One region of the Fervidobacterium changbaicum genome, then DNA from elsewhere that is predicted to be linked to it. Evidence: riboswitches for the same ligand, from Rfam matches in the RefSeq annotation. Region 1 holds a riboswitch; the other holds the start of a gene.
The links. Region 1 has a riboswitch for thiamine pyrophosphate ahead of CBS1_RS09080 (thiamine ABC transporter substrate-binding protein). Riboswitches for the same ligand answer to the same signal wherever they lie in the genome.
Positions count from the first base shown of each region.

Region 2: linked by a shared signal. The riboswitch ahead of CBS1_RS09695 (sulfide-dependent adenosine diphosphate thiazole synthase) and the one ahead of CBS1_RS09080 (thiamine ABC transporter substrate-binding protein) in region 1 are both predicted to bind thiamine pyrophosphate.

Region 1 is NZ_CP026721.1:1,995,729-2,003,231, forward strand. It holds gene CBS1_RS09075 (IS1182 family transposase) at 1-294, shown strand, start outside; gene CBS1_RS09080 (thiamine ABC transporter substrate-binding protein) at 455-1,438, opposite strand; TPP riboswitch at 1,529-1,640, opposite strand; gene CBS1_RS09085 (polysaccharide deacetylase family protein) at 1,772-2,785, shown strand; gene CBS1_RS09090 (MFS transporter) at 2,810-4,006, shown strand; gene CBS1_RS09095 (MATE family efflux transporter) at 4,003-5,397, opposite strand; gene CBS1_RS09100 (MFS transporter) at 5,411-6,622, opposite strand; gene CBS1_RS09105 (ATP-dependent Clp protease ATP-binding subunit) at 6,903-7,503, shown strand, end outside.
Region 2 is NZ_CP026721.1:2,124,687-2,132,189, forward strand. It holds gene CBS1_RS09680 (thiamine-phosphate synthase family protein) at 1-1,009, opposite strand, end outside; gene CBS1_RS09685 (TIM barrel protein) at 1,009-1,785, opposite strand; gene thiC (phosphomethylpyrimidine synthase ThiC) at 1,807-3,105, opposite strand; gene CBS1_RS09695 (sulfide-dependent adenosine diphosphate thiazole synthase) at 3,110-3,928, opposite strand; TPP riboswitch at 4,032-4,144, opposite strand; gene CBS1_RS09700 (nitroreductase family protein) at 4,395-4,913, shown strand; gene CBS1_RS09705 (DUF4438 domain-containing protein) at 4,968-5,852, shown strand; gene CBS1_RS09710 (3-oxoacyl-ACP synthase III family protein) at 6,146-7,129, shown strand; gene CBS1_RS09715 (TetR/AcrR family transcriptional regulator) at 7,209-7,503, shown strand, end outside.

The DNA of each region.
Region 1 (7,503 bases):
ATAGAGAGGGTATTTGCGGACTTGAAGGAGAAGCACGGTATGAGGGTGACGATGCTGAGGGGGATAGAAAAGGTGCACATGCAAGTGTTATTGACTTGCACATGTTTTAACATGAAAAAATTAGCGAATTGGATATGGAAAAAGGGGAAGGGAGGTCCAGGGAAGGGCAAAAATTTGGAAGTTTTATTAGAATTTTTCTCAAAAGTTGTATTGGCGATAATAAAACCCCACCTTTCGTTTATCGAAAAGTGGGGGTTTGTCAACAATCTGCACTTTGAAAGCGAATTTTGTTAGCATCATACACTCGCCTCCATATACGGTGTCTCTTAATCACCCTCTACATTTTAGACTCCGTAAAAGTTCTTTTCGTTCGACTTCGCATAAGCCCATTGAACGAAAAAAACTCTGGAGGATGGTACCTCCAGAGGCTTTTTGTGGTTCGTTCGTGCGCTTGTTATCCGATAACAGCTTTTTCCCACTTCTTAAGTATCTCGTCTAATCTGTCGTTGATTTTTGGATCGAGTTTCAATATCTTCTTTATAGTCGGTACGTATTTGAATACGTCTGGCAGTTCGATATTGATAACAGGGAGCATCCACTGGTTCAGCGGGACTTCTTTTTGGAAGTCCGGTGTGAGCATGAATTCTATGAACGCACGGGCAAGAGCTAAGTTTTTAGCTCCTTTGAGGATTGCTGCGTATTCTTCAAGTACGTAAGCTCCTTCTTCGAAAATGACAGGCATGTACTTTATTGAACCATACTTGTACATGCTGTAAGCACCGTCCGTCGCGTAGCTGACTATCATATCCGCTTCGCCGGTCTCAAGCATCTTAAATGCTGCGCTCCAGCCACTTGTGAACGTGAGCACGTTGCTTTTTACCTCTTTCCAGAAGTCCATTGCCCCGTCTTCACCGAGAGCAGCGATGGTCCACATCAAGAAGGTTAAACCTGTGCTCGATGTCCTTGGATCGATGAGCACAAATTTACCTTTATACTCTGGTTTCAGGAGGTCTTTAAACGATTTTGGAGGGTTCTTTATCTTCTCAACGTTGTAAATCATCGCTAAAGCACCATAGTCGTAAACCGTTCCGTAATCATTCACAAAACCCTTGTAAACAAGGTTCTTTGAGTTATTAGCACGGTATTTCTCGAGTAAACCTTCTTTTATTGCCTTTTGAAGCTGTTGAGGGTTCAATCCAATGACTACATCGGCTTTTGGCGAACCTTTTTCAGCTATCATCCTTGCCAACACATCACCCATCGAACCGAAGCTTACAACTTTGACTTTGCATTTGTACATCCTTTCAAATTTTGGAACGACCACTTTTGCAATTCCTCCAGCAAAGCTGTCCGATGTGTAAATAACAAGTTCAGCAGAGAATATGAAAACCGTCGTCAGAAGTAAAAGCGCTACCATCAGTTTTGTAAACCTTGCCATGCTAATCCCTCCTCCACGAAGACTTTGAAAATAAAAAACCCCTCCGCTTATTTGCTTTACGCTAAGCGGAGGGATGATTAAATGAGTGTCTTTTATCATTGCCCTGGTCCCTCCGCCGGTATTACCCGGATCAGGTTCGAAGGGTCGGGAACTTGACGTTCCCCTCTCAGCCCCGCATTCAGGAGCTCCCCTCCAGGAAATGTGGTTTTCAAGCTTATTGTAACACGAGCTTAAGCCGCTGTCAATGAAACTTAATTCCCAATGTGATTATTTTCTTGCTATAATTAATGAAGATGAGAAAAAGAAATCTGATATATAAGGTAGAAAGAATGTATGAAGAATAAAAACTTTCGGATTTGCATTGCTATCCTATCAACTGTCGTTATACTTTTTATCGTCTTTTCAAATTTCACTTCTTGTAAGCCAAAAAGTGTGCAAAACGAAAAAGAGATGCTTCAGTTAAATGATGCAAGAGAAGAGAAATCTGGAATATTGTTGGAGAAGTCAGTTGCTTCTGCTCATAGCGATTCGAAGTTGTTTAAGCCCGTAATTGAGTCGTCTACGACTATAACGACTGCGTACGCTTCCGATGTTGAAACGACAACCGAAATGGCTACTTCTGATGTTGTGAATGATTCATACAATTTGGATGTGTTGTACAATTTGAATGATAAACCAACCACTGCAATTCAGACCACAAAGTTTGCTTCAGGTTCAAAATGGGAACTTGGTAAACTGTACACGAAACTACCATCAGAAGAGCCTAAACTACTGTTGACAATTGATGATGGCCCTGGAAATTACACAGGTGAGATCCTTGATTATTTAAAGGAGAGCAACATAAAGGCGATATTTTTCGTCTCGGGAGATACGGTCAAAAGCTATCCTAACATCGTGAAAAGGCAGTACGAGGAAGGGCACGAAATCGGCACTCATACGTATTGTCACAGAAGTTACTATAAGTTAGAAAAGACAGCAACTATAGATGAGATGAAAGAAACACTTGAACAAGACCTCCAGCGCACGGAAAATAACGTTAGAGATATAGTGCCTGAGATAAAGATAAGGTTCCTCAGAATGCCCGAAGGTTATTACAGGGACTGGGTTGGTGAGATAGCGAAAAAATACGGTTATGTTACATTGAATTGGTCAGCTGCTGGTGATTGGCTTGAAAAACCCGATGAAGAGGTCATAGCGTTCTTTAAATCGCAAATCAGACCTGGGACGATAATTCTGCTCCACGATGGACGAAACAGAGGTAAAAGAGCGCTGAAAATCCTCAAAGAACTCGTCCCATATGCGCTATCAAAGGGATATATGTTTGTTGATCCAAATGAATTCTTTTAGTACGAAGGGAGCGTTTAACTAGGTATGATAAGACACAAAGAACAGATATTCCATAAACTGCACTTACTTTCGTTTGTAATATCTATTCAGGCTTATCTTTACAGTACGTACATAAACTCTGCAGCGGCAAAATTGGGGTTAAGTTTTACGGGAATTGGTTTGATCAACTTCTTTTTGTCCATCGCATATGCTGTTGCAAGCATCACACTGGGGCATCTTGGTACGAAGGTCGGATACAAGAAGATGATATCTATACTATCGGCCTACCTGTTTTTTGTCTCTATAATCGGATTTACTGCAGATTCACCGGGAAGGCTTGTTTTATTTGCGATTCTCCAGGGGGTATTTTTCGGAGCGTTCTTTCCTCAAGTGGAAGGGCTCATAGCAAAATCCGAGCGTTTGTTGAATATAGACCCGCCTTCGATAACTGGCAGATTCACATTATCATGGAGTACGGGGAATATAATCGGTGTGGCGTTTGGTCCGTTCCTTACCGTTAAGGCTCCGCCTGTGATATTCACTATGGGATTGATCGTTTCTAGTCTGACAAGTGTGTTGATTTACATAGATTACAAAAAGCAGAAAGACATTATTATATTTCCTCCATCCAAAAAGCTTCTTGAGCATTCTCAAAACGCCGCAGTTGTTATGAACAAGCAGGCTATGAGAAGACTAAGGCTGGAATACAGGATCATTTTGTTCCTTGGTGGTCTGATTTACACATCCGTTCTGGCAAGCTTTCCTAAATTGATGATGCTTGAAAGGCTAAGGCTCGAAAATGCGGGCTTTTTGACCGTCGGAGCTAATATAGGGGTGTTGCTTACCTTTGTTGTCCTCCAGTCGTGGAAAGGTTGGGTTGGTAACGAACTTGTCTGCGGGTTACTTCTTTCAGTCGCTCCTCTTACTGGGCTGATAGCGTTTTTCGCAAAGACACCGGTGATGTTCTTTATTACTGCACTTTTTGCAGGGCTGAGCTATGCAGTTCCGTACACATTTGCAATTTTCTACGGACTGCTGTCGGAAGAAGAAGACCACGGAAAGCAAGGTGCTTTGCACGAAATGGTCATTGGTCTTTTGTTTGGCATTGGCCCGCTTGTGGGAGGATTATTGTTCGACAAGCTGGGCGGAAACTTGGGATTGTTGGTCTACGCCCTTTCGATAGGAGTGGTCATATATACCGTTCACTATATCTTTAACTCGTTGAACAAAAAGCAAAGCTAAACAACACGTTTTTTATGCCAGTCGGATTTAACGAAAGCGATCCACATGATGAGCACTTCTGCAAGTTCGGAAAGTGGGAATGACAACCACAATCCAACGGGACCCAAACGGAGTAAGTATGAGGAGATAAAAACAAAAGGAACCATAACTCCCCATCTACTTACAAGTCCGGAAACCATAGGCACAGAGGTCTTCCCAGAGCCAAAGAACGCACTTGAAAGCCCTGCGCTAAACGATATGAAAAAGAGTGCACAAACGATGTATGGAATACTTTGCATACCTATGTTCATAACCGTTTCGTTGGAAGTGAAAAGGTGAAAAATCTGCTTACGCAAGAAAATCAAAGGCATAAGGATAGCTGAAATGACTGTAACACTGTAAAAAGTTGCTAGGATTGTAACTTCTTTTGCAGCTTTCTCGTTATTTCTTCCCAATTGAAATCCCACCAGTGTGCTTGCCCCCATCGAAAGTCCAAATATAGGGATAATCGCAAAGCCAAACATCCTCTCGTTAATACCGAACACGGTCACGTACTCGGAGCCAAAAAGAGAAGAAATCTTAATAAGTACAGTGTAGGACAAGTTCCTCAACAACATCTCGATACCTGAAGGCAGACCTATGGTTATCAGCTTTTTGTCTATACTCTTATCGAGTGATAGCAACCCCTTGAGTGAAATCTTCACACCTGAGATACCTTTGAAAAGCACGTATATTCCCCAGGTGAGGGGAACAAAAGTAGAAATCACCGTTGCCCATGCGGCACCGGAAACCCCAAGTCCAAGACCGGGGATATCGATCAACGGGACTTTCTCGAAAATAAAAACGGGATCTAACAAGATATTCGCAACTGCACCACTTGCCATAGTAAGAGTTGCAAGTGTCGCATGACCGACATTTCTTAAGGCAGTAAATGTGGAGTAGGTCATGAAAAATATAGGCATGAAAAAGATGCGTATGTAACCGTAATGAATTGCATAAGTGACAACGTCCAAATCTTTAGAGAAAAAGTTGACTATTGGTCTAAAGAAAAGCAACAGAAAACCGGATGCAATAAGTGCGACGAGTGCTTTAAAAACGAGGGTTTGCTCGATAATACGCGATGTAAGCGGTTTATCACCCTTACCAAATGCTTGAGAAATCAAAGAAACAGATGATGTACCTATGATTTCGTTCAATATCTCAACAAGCCAGAATATCGTTGAAAATATCACAACCCCAGCTATTGCTTTGTACGAAATCTTTCCGATCCAGAACATATCGATGATGTCGTACAGTGACTGTACTGCAAAACCGATCATGCCGGGAACGGATAGTTTGAAAAGATTCCTTGTCAACGTCTTTCTGTCAGTTCCTTTTTCAAGCACATCTTTGACTTCGCTCAGGTTATCCATAGTCTCCACCTGGTCAATCTTTTAAATGTTTGTACATTCTTATCATAACATACGCATTGGCAAAGTAAAAAATGGAACTTACAACGAATATCCACGTATATCCGTTCTTGAATCTGGTGAGTGCGGCGAACAAATCTGCAGAGAGTGCTCTCGCAACGTTGCTAAGAAATGTGTTCATTCCATTGATCGACGAAAGATAACTAGCAGGTATGTTTGAAAAGACCAAAGCGGTAAGCAGAGGCCCTACCATGTTCATAACCGCGAAGCGTAGGATGTATACTGATGTGAAGGTTATCGGTTCCCTAACAAAACTCAAAAGCACAATTAAGATGGGGACGAAAACATATGAAAATATCAAGACGTTCATGTCCCCGAATTTCCTTCCCAGCTTGTACGAAAAGATGGCACCTATGCTTGTTGCCAACTGCGCCATGGCAAGGATCGTTCCAATCAGCGAAGGGCTAAGATGGAAAAGGTCGTAAAAGATGACGTTTCCAAATGTGACAAACAGACCAGCTCCAAAGCCAACACTCATCGTGGACAAAAAATAGTAAAGTACAACCTTTTTTGCTTGTTCGTTGAGCTTTTTCAAAGTGGAAAAGAACTCTAATACGTTGGTATCGGTATCTGACTTGTAAAGCCTAGTATCGCTGAACTTTTCAATGCTAAGTCTTTTGACAGGAATTAAGGCGAGCAATCTGGAAATACTGGCGCTTATTAGTACAGCTTTCAAAGGGAAAACATCGCCAAGCACACCGCCCAGTATATTCCCCAACACACCCGTGAGCATTCCCACACCGAAGTTCAGTCCCAAGACCTTCGTTCGATTATCTTTTGAGGTTTTCAATATAAGAAGCGTTGACAAAACGATACCTGTAGCAGTTGAAAACCCACCGAAGAGGAAGGAAGAGATACCAAGCTGGACGTACGATTTCGATAGAACCCTGTAAGTTCCGAAGAATACACTCAGAAGATGCGTTGTAAACATGAGCTGTTTTTTATTTACCTTGTCCGCGATAATACCGAACACAAGTCCCAGCAGTGCACAACCCCATAAGAAAAAGGAGGTAATCCGACCAACGTAGGAAGTTGGCATCCCGGAGGTTCGGAGCATCAGATTGAAGATGGTTCCGTATATGCCTTGAGCAAGTCCATCGGTAAAGGTGAAAATAGTGATTAAGCGAGCAGCTGAATTAGTTGATGAAATGTCGGAAATGTGAGACATATTATCAAACGTCCTCCTCGTACTTTGACCCAGTCTAAGTCTGACTTTTAAGCAAGTGGCAAAATTTTGAAATTAAGTTAGCATATCGAACCATATCCAAATCAATTCTAACATCGCCATTCTTAAAATCAAGTACGGTTTATTGGTAAACATTTTTCTTTGGCCAGGAATTTTTTGAATTTTTTTATTAGCACTCTTGACAACTGAGTGCTAATATGGTATACTACTGTCGGAAAAGAAAATTAAACAAAATAGAAATAAAAAGAAGGGAGTGGTTGAGATGACATTCAACCTTGAGGAATTCACGGAAAACGCTCAGGAGATATTACAGTCTGTAACAGATGTATTGAATCGTTACAGGCAGAATCAGATGGCACCTGAGCACATACTTTTGACTATGCTCGAAAACACAAAGAACGCGGCTTACGACATACTAACGCATCTAAACGTAGATGTTGATAGTTTGAGAAAAGATGTTGAGCGCGCTATCACTTCCAAAGGTGGCTATTACTACTCTTCCGGCGGAACAGGGCAGATCTATGTGACACCGGATACGACAAAAGTTATCAACGAAGCCAAGCGAGAAGCAAGGCGCATGGGTGACGAAAAAGTCGGAACAGACCACTTGCTACTTGCTATGGCAATCGTCCCAGAAACGACTGTCTACAGGCTGTTGGCAAGGTACGGGGTCACCCAAGACAAGCTCTATACAGCTATCAAAGAGCTTAGGATGAAGAGAACGTACTCAGAAGAGGAGAACATCGACGTCTTAGCAAAGTTCACAGAAAACTTGACAGAAATGGCGAAAAACGGCCAGTTAATGCCGGTCGTCGGTAGAGAAAACGAAGTCAATAGGATGATTGAAATCCTCGGAAGGAAGA
Region 2 (7,503 bases), 130 kb from region 1:
TGTATTCAGGGAGGTACCTAATGTTACTAACACATCTAATCTGTGGGGCGTATTTCTTTGCTGTTAGACACATTCTTGCTGTGTGTGACTTGTCCTTAAAAGCAGGTCCTGACACAAATGTTGGAATTCCTTCTTTGAGCCTAATTCTTCCGGGGAATTTGGCTACTTCGTATTCATTTTCTGACCAAGGTAGAGCATACGACACGTTCTGCCCAACTTCAGGTACCGTGTACTTTCCTATTCTCACAAGCTCTTCGACTATCTCTTCGAGTTCTTCCAAAGCTTCATATTTCATCCATTCACGAGCAAGTTTTTCAGTCTGTACTTGCCTCAATGGTTCCTCCTTTCCGCTGAGTATGAGAATCTTTTTCATGATTCTCATTGTCTCAATTATGGCTTCGTTCGGTGGATATCCAAGATATATGAATCCTGCTAATAAACTGCTGAATGCACAACCTGTGCCGTGAAAGTGCGATTTACCATTGTGGATTATTCTTTCTTCTGCAAAGTACTTGCCCGAGTACAAAACAGAAATTCTGTCAGAATGATCGTTCGAATGTCCAAATGTTATTACGAACTTCTTATCAGAATCGCGCTCTGCTATGTGGAGAACTTGAAGCTTTTCAGCTTCGTTGTTGTTTAGAACAACAAGATCCGCGTAATCAAGATTTTCCTTCACTATTTCGGCAGATTCAAAAAAGTAACCAGAACTTGAGCTAAGAATCACGTTCCAAATGATTTTGGCATTTGGGAACTTCTCTCTTATAAGCTTTACAAACTCTGGCGAAATGAGTCCGATTTTTATCACCTTAGGTTCCGGAAGAACTGACAACTCTCTTTCAATTTCTTCCCACTTCCTGAAAGTTATAGAGAAAACCCTTTCACTATTTTGGACGGTATAACAGCTTACAACCCCGAATGCCGTTATCCCAAGAAGCGAAAGAGACTTTATATCTTGAAGTATACCCGCTCCCGCAGACGGGTCAAAGCCAGATATCACAAGTAGCATCATAATCCCTCCCAAAAGGCTATAAGTTTTTCAAGTCCCTCTTGACAATCGTTCGATGCTTCAAGCGTAAAATCGCAATTTAGTGACCTTATTCGTTCGAGTAGTATTTTGAATTCCGCAGAACACCCCCAAGGGGCATGGTGACACTTTTCGTAAACCTTTGAATCAGCGTAGTAAAGGTGCACTTCGGAGATGTATTCTTCAACAACATCCACGAACTCCACAGTGCTAAAGCCGTATCGTTCGCTATCGAGTAACAGATGGCCTAAGTCAAGACAGAGAGTTGTACCAGTTTGCTCGAGAAACCACCTGTAGTCTTTTGCGTTGTGGAAATATTCGTTGTAGTAAACGTTTTCTATTCTTACCTGACAATAATTGCTCAGATTTCTAACGTGTTCAATTGCTTCCTTCAAGATATTTTTGTCCTTCAACCAATTCTCTGTTTGCTTTGCGTTTGGAAAGTGGATTACGACATACTCAGCTCCTATCTCTTTTGCTAATTTGCAGCATTGTTCGTTCTTTTCATAAGTTTCTTTTCTTAGTTCGGTTGAAAGCGAAGATGGATTGGGATGAACAGCTTGGTATCTGAAAACAAACGGTGCGTGAATACCAAAAGTAGCACCCTTCTCATTTAAAAAATCAAGGACAACTGGAAGGTCCTCCTTTTTGAAAAAGGTAAGTTCGTAATGCGTTGAATTTGGAAGAGTTTTGAGAAGCGAGACATTAGCTCGAATTAAACTTGTAGAAACACATTTTCTTTTTCTTTTCAAGCTCATAGTGCCACATCACCTGAACAGTTACATCATAACTGTTATCTTACCTTCCGAAAAATCTTTAGTGACTTTAATAGCACAAAAAGGACCGCACATGGAACATCCTTCAGACTCGTATGGTCTGGATTTCAGTTTCTTTTTTGCATCCTCGGAATGTATCGCGAGTTCGAACATTTTGTTCCAATCGAATCTTGCTCGAGCCAAAGCCATTTGATGTTCCAATTCCAGCGCTTTCTTATTGCCCCTTGCAACATCAGCGATAACCGCAGCTATCTTTGAAGCAATTACGCCGTACTTAACATCTTCTACATCCGGTAGTGCCACGTGTTCGGCAGGAGTTACGTAACAGATGAAATCGCAGCCGTGATAAGCAGCGAAGGCAGCTCCAACTGCGCTCACTATGTGATCATGCCCCACTCCCCGGTCTGTCGGAAGTGGGCCAAGTAAGAATATGGGAGCTCCCTTACCTATCTTTTTCATCAACTTCACGTTGGTTTCTATCTCGTTCAGTGGTACATGTCCAGGACCTTCTAACATCACTTGGACACCTTTTTCCCTTGCCCTATCCACAAGTTGACTCATGACAAAGAGCTCTTCCAACTGCTGAGGGTCGGTTGCATCAACCACAGCGCCTGGTCTCATCCCGTCGCCTAAGCTCAGCGTGATGTCGAATTCCGCAGCTATATCAAGTATCTCATCGAAATGCTCATAGAACGGATTCTCCCTATTGTTCTTTATCATCCATCCTGCGATAATAGCCCCACCTCGACTCACGATCTTTAGAATCCGCTTACTGTCTTTGAGCTTTTTTAACACATCCTTAGTGATTCCAACATGGATGGTCATGAAATCTATGCCATCTTTGGCATGAGCATAAACCATGTCTATAAAATCTTTCTCTGAAAAATCGATGACGTTCTTTCCTTCCTCATATGCTTTGACCGCCGAATCGTAAATGGGAACCGAGCCAACGGGTACGGGTGAGTTCTCAACGATGATTCTCCTCATCTCCGATAGATTACCCCAAGTTGATAGCACCATAACTGAATCAGCACCGGCACTAAGGGCAACGTTCAACTTTTCCAGTTCTTCCTTGAGAGACGAGTACCCAAAAGACGTTCCTATGTTCGCGTTCACCTTTACTGAGAAATTAGAACCGATAACCTTCGGTTTACTGATGTTGTGCAATCTGTTCTTTGGAATGACAGCCTGACCGTTTGCCAGCTTTTCCATAATCACTTCGACAGATACTCCTTCACCCAACGCGCAGATTCTCATCTCTTCAGAAACTATATTGTTCCGAGCCATCTGCATTTGTGTCATGAACCTATCGCTCATCGTCGCTCCCTCCCATCTTTCTTAGTTCGTTGGATATGAGTTCGGCAGCCCTTAGACCGGACATTATCATTCCTCCGAATATCGGTCCCATCCTTGGCCCTGCTCCAACGCTCACGGCCGCCATTCCGACAATGTACAATCCGGGGTAGATTTCCCTTGTATTTTCAACAACAAATCTTTCGCCGTTTTCTGCATCCATCGGAAACTCGTATCCGACTATTCCGAAGTTGTAGGAAGCTTCGGTGGAACCACCAATGGATGAAATTATCCCACGTTTTGATAGCAATTTCACGAGATTGGCTGGGTGACCTGTTCCATCGACCGTGAACTTTGAGACAATGCTTATTGGATCAACGTGTAGCTTTTCCCTTAAAGTTGGTGTCCAGTTGATTACGACTCCAGAAACTCTCCTATCGTACATCACCAAGTCCTCGACAAACACGTTGTTGAAAATCATCGTCCCTGCAAGCGTTGTATGGTAGAGCAGGGCTGAAGCAAGATGAACAGAATCGGTAACGATGAACTCGTCGAATTTTTTGAACCTTATACCGAGTTCTTTAAGATAACCTTCCAGTTCAGATTCCAGCACGACTTCGTTGAACATCATTCCACCGCCCCAAATACCTCCACCAGGCTCGTTTTTTGCTTCAAAAATAGCAACTTTGTAGCCCTTCTTAGATAGCTCCAGTGAAAGCGTGAGAGCACTAGGACCACATCCGGCAATTGCCACATCAACTTCCAAGGCGTTTGAAAGCTTTTCGAAGAAGTTCTCAACAATGAGCTTTGAAATCGTAAGATCTTTCCCCATAAGTTGTTCAACCTCCTTTTTTAGTGTGTAAAAAAAAGTCCCTCCGAATTTCATCTTCGGAGGGACCTTTCTACATTTGATTTTCTGCTTGTAATACAAGTTGTCTCACATTTTTGCCCAATCCCTCCGCCGGTATTACCCGGATCAGGTTCGAAGGGTCGAAGGATTGACTCCTTCCTCTCAGCCCCGCATTCAGGAGCTCCCCTCGGGCTAATAGTATTCAACTGTCTAACTTGAGCTTACCATTTGAAATCGGTTTTGTCAAGTTTAGGAAAATATCCCAAAAAACGTTTAAATTTGAGGCTTAGCGGTTCCCTTTGATATTTGACGAAAAGTTTCTCATTTCAACATAGTGTACAGCTTTCTTTTTATCGTTCAAAAACTTAAGACAAGTAGTATAATAAATATTGGAAAGTTTGAATAGCGAACTAATCTTTCAACTTGTTTTTTGAGGGGAGGGAACAGAATGGAACTTCGGGAAGTGATTTTGAAAAGAAGAAGTATAAGGAAATTTAAACAGGAAAGCGTGCCTTTCGATTTATTAAAACAGATTGCAAAATACTCCCTGTTAGCTCCAAGTGGCCGAAACTCAAGACCTGTTGATCTGGTTATTGTGACTGATAGAGATAAGATCCAAGAAATTAAGAGAGCAAGGCAGGGTGCGTTTTCATTTCTTGAAACAGCACCTGCATGTATCGTTGTTGCAGCAAACGAAGTTAGTTCTACCTGGCTTTCAGATGCTTCTATCGTGGCCACATACATACAGCTTCTGTGCGTTGAAAACGGACTTGGCAGTTGCTGGGGTCACGCACACGAACGTTTCCAAGATGGTATTTCCGTTGAAGCCAAGATTAAAGAAATACTTCACATTCCGGAAGGTTATAGGGTCTTGTGCGTGATAGGTATCGGTTATCCTGACGAGCAAAAAGACACACACGTTTTGGAAGAAGTTGATGAAAAGAAAATCCACATTAGCAAGTGGTAAAAATTGCATAGATCGTTTTTCGAAGAGCCTTACAGATGGAAGGGAGATGAAGACATGGGTGAACTAAAAAAAGAGAAAACAACGGATATACTTAAAACCAACAAAGACCAGGTTGTCCAGCTTTCGATATTGGTTGAAGTAGCGCATCCTGTGGTTCGCATGCCTGTTGTCGATGGTGATGGTAATTCGTTCTACTTTCCGGGAGTTGGAGGCATTACTTACAACTTCGGGCTTGGTGATAACGCTTTCAAAATGCACGGTGATCACATCGAACCTGATGTTAGCACAAAGAACAAAGACAAAGATTTGAATCCCACATGCATGGCTCTTGCATGCATAGGAAATGAAGCAACGGTAGTATCCGGAGATGCAAAAGGCATGAAAGGCTACGTGATTGGAAAACATGGAGGTATAGATCACATTCTTATTTGGTTCCCTGAAAAGGAAAAGTTAGCAATTGGTGATAAGATACAGATAAAAGCGTGGGGGCAGGGTTTGGAACTTCTTGATTATCCAGAAGTGAAGGTTATGAACATAGACCCATGCCTGTTTGAAAAAATTCCAATAAAGCTCAAGAAAGGAAAACTCCACGTGCCAGTTACCGCTGTAGTTCCTGCGCATTTGACAGGCTCTGGTATAGGGGCAGGTAATCCTGCAGCAACCGACTACGATATGAATACGCTCGATAAGGAGGAAATAAAAAAGTATGGTCTTGACAAAGTGCGTATCGGGGATTTAGTTGCTATATCAGACCACTATAATGGCTATGGAGCTGGAGGCTACAAAGGCGGAGCACTTTCGATAGGTGTCGTAGTCCATTCAGATTGTTTTAAGACCGGTCATGGACCAGGTATGGTGATAATAATGACTTCCAAAGAAGGGAAAATTGTTCCCGTTATTGACGAAAATAGTAATATAAAAAATTACCTTGAGATTTGAGAGTTCTTTAGATTTGTAAGTTGCTTCAACTTCCCGCCCATTGAGGGCGGGATTTTTATTTCCCATTCCGAGAGTCAGGATAAGGAAGAAACACTACAATATTTAGAATATACTACTTCTATTATCACCTCTTTCGATTTATTTCCGGAATACTCCTTATTTCGATATATCGTTCTTTCGTGCTACGGGTGTTATAATGTGAAAGGTGATTCACATGAAATATGACATATGATTCACCTTTCAACGAAGTATTTGTTAGAATACATTTTTATTTAAGAATAGGAGGTTTGGTTATGAAGTACGCTAAGATCATTTCTTCAGGCATGTACGTTCCGCAGAAAGTCATGACGAATGCTGAGTTCGAAAAGCTTACGATGTTCACTATCGATCCGTATTTTTCTGATGTGATTGGTATCAACCACAGACATGTTTCTGAAGATTGGGAAACACCTACATATATGGCAGCGGAAGCTGCAAAAAAAGCACTTGCACGAGTCGGTATGAAGCCTGAGGAAGTTGACCTAATAATCGTTGGTACAGATACTCCGGAATCTGTATCCCCACCGGATGCACCGAGAGTGCAGTATCTCATAGGCGCACACAAGGCAGAACCTCTCGCATTCAACGTGAATGCTTCGTGTGCGAATGGAGCACTAATGCTCGACATCGCTGCGAGATACATCGCTATGGGGGATTACAAAAACGTCCTTGTAATAGGCACGTACGCAATGACGAAATTCTTAAGTTGGAAATATTCTTGGGAAGCGCTTTTCAGCGATGGTGCAGGTGCACTTTTACTTACGTCATCTGATGAACCAGGATACATAGGTAGTGTGGCACGTGCTGATGGCAGCTGGTGGCAGAATTGGGGAATTTATATGGGTGCTGGTACAATGAATTTGGCAGGTTTCGAAAGAGGCCTCCACAAATTAGACCTTAGGGCAGCATATCCGTCGACGGTTAACGAAGAAGGCTGGCCGATGCTGATTAATAGGCTCATGGAGAAATACAGTATCACGAAGGACGAGATAGGCATGATTTTCTTCACGCAGGTGAGAAAGAAGACGATAGAGAAGGTTATGGAGATATTGGGCTTACCTGTTGAAAGAGCGCACATGATTATGCACAAATACGGCTACACGGGCTCTGCGTGTGTATACATGGCTTACGACGACGCTTTCGATGAAGGGAAAATCGAGGAGTTGAAAGGAAAAGTGGTCATTTTCTTAACATCCGGTGTGGGATATCAACAAGTTGCTACCGCTTTCAGAATGTAGTACATTCGAATTCTTTGTAAAGCATGAATTATTTACCATGTTTACTGAATCACTTAGGGAAGGTGTGGAGGGACCGGTATTGAAAAAAGACGTTTTGAAAGATGAACAATTATCTAATGGTTCAAAAAAGATGAAACGAATACCTCAGCGCGTAGATGGAATTGAATCAAAAGGCAAGCTTAAAATGGCTGCTATTAAGCTTTTTAGTGAAAACAATTTTGCTGATGTGTCCATTTCTCAGATCGCTAAACATGCTGGTCTAAGCACCGCCGCTTTTTATCAATACTACATTAATAAAGACGAATTGTTCAGAGAAATTGTTGATGAATTGATGGAAAATCTCAAAACAACGCTAAATGGTGATTCTATAACGG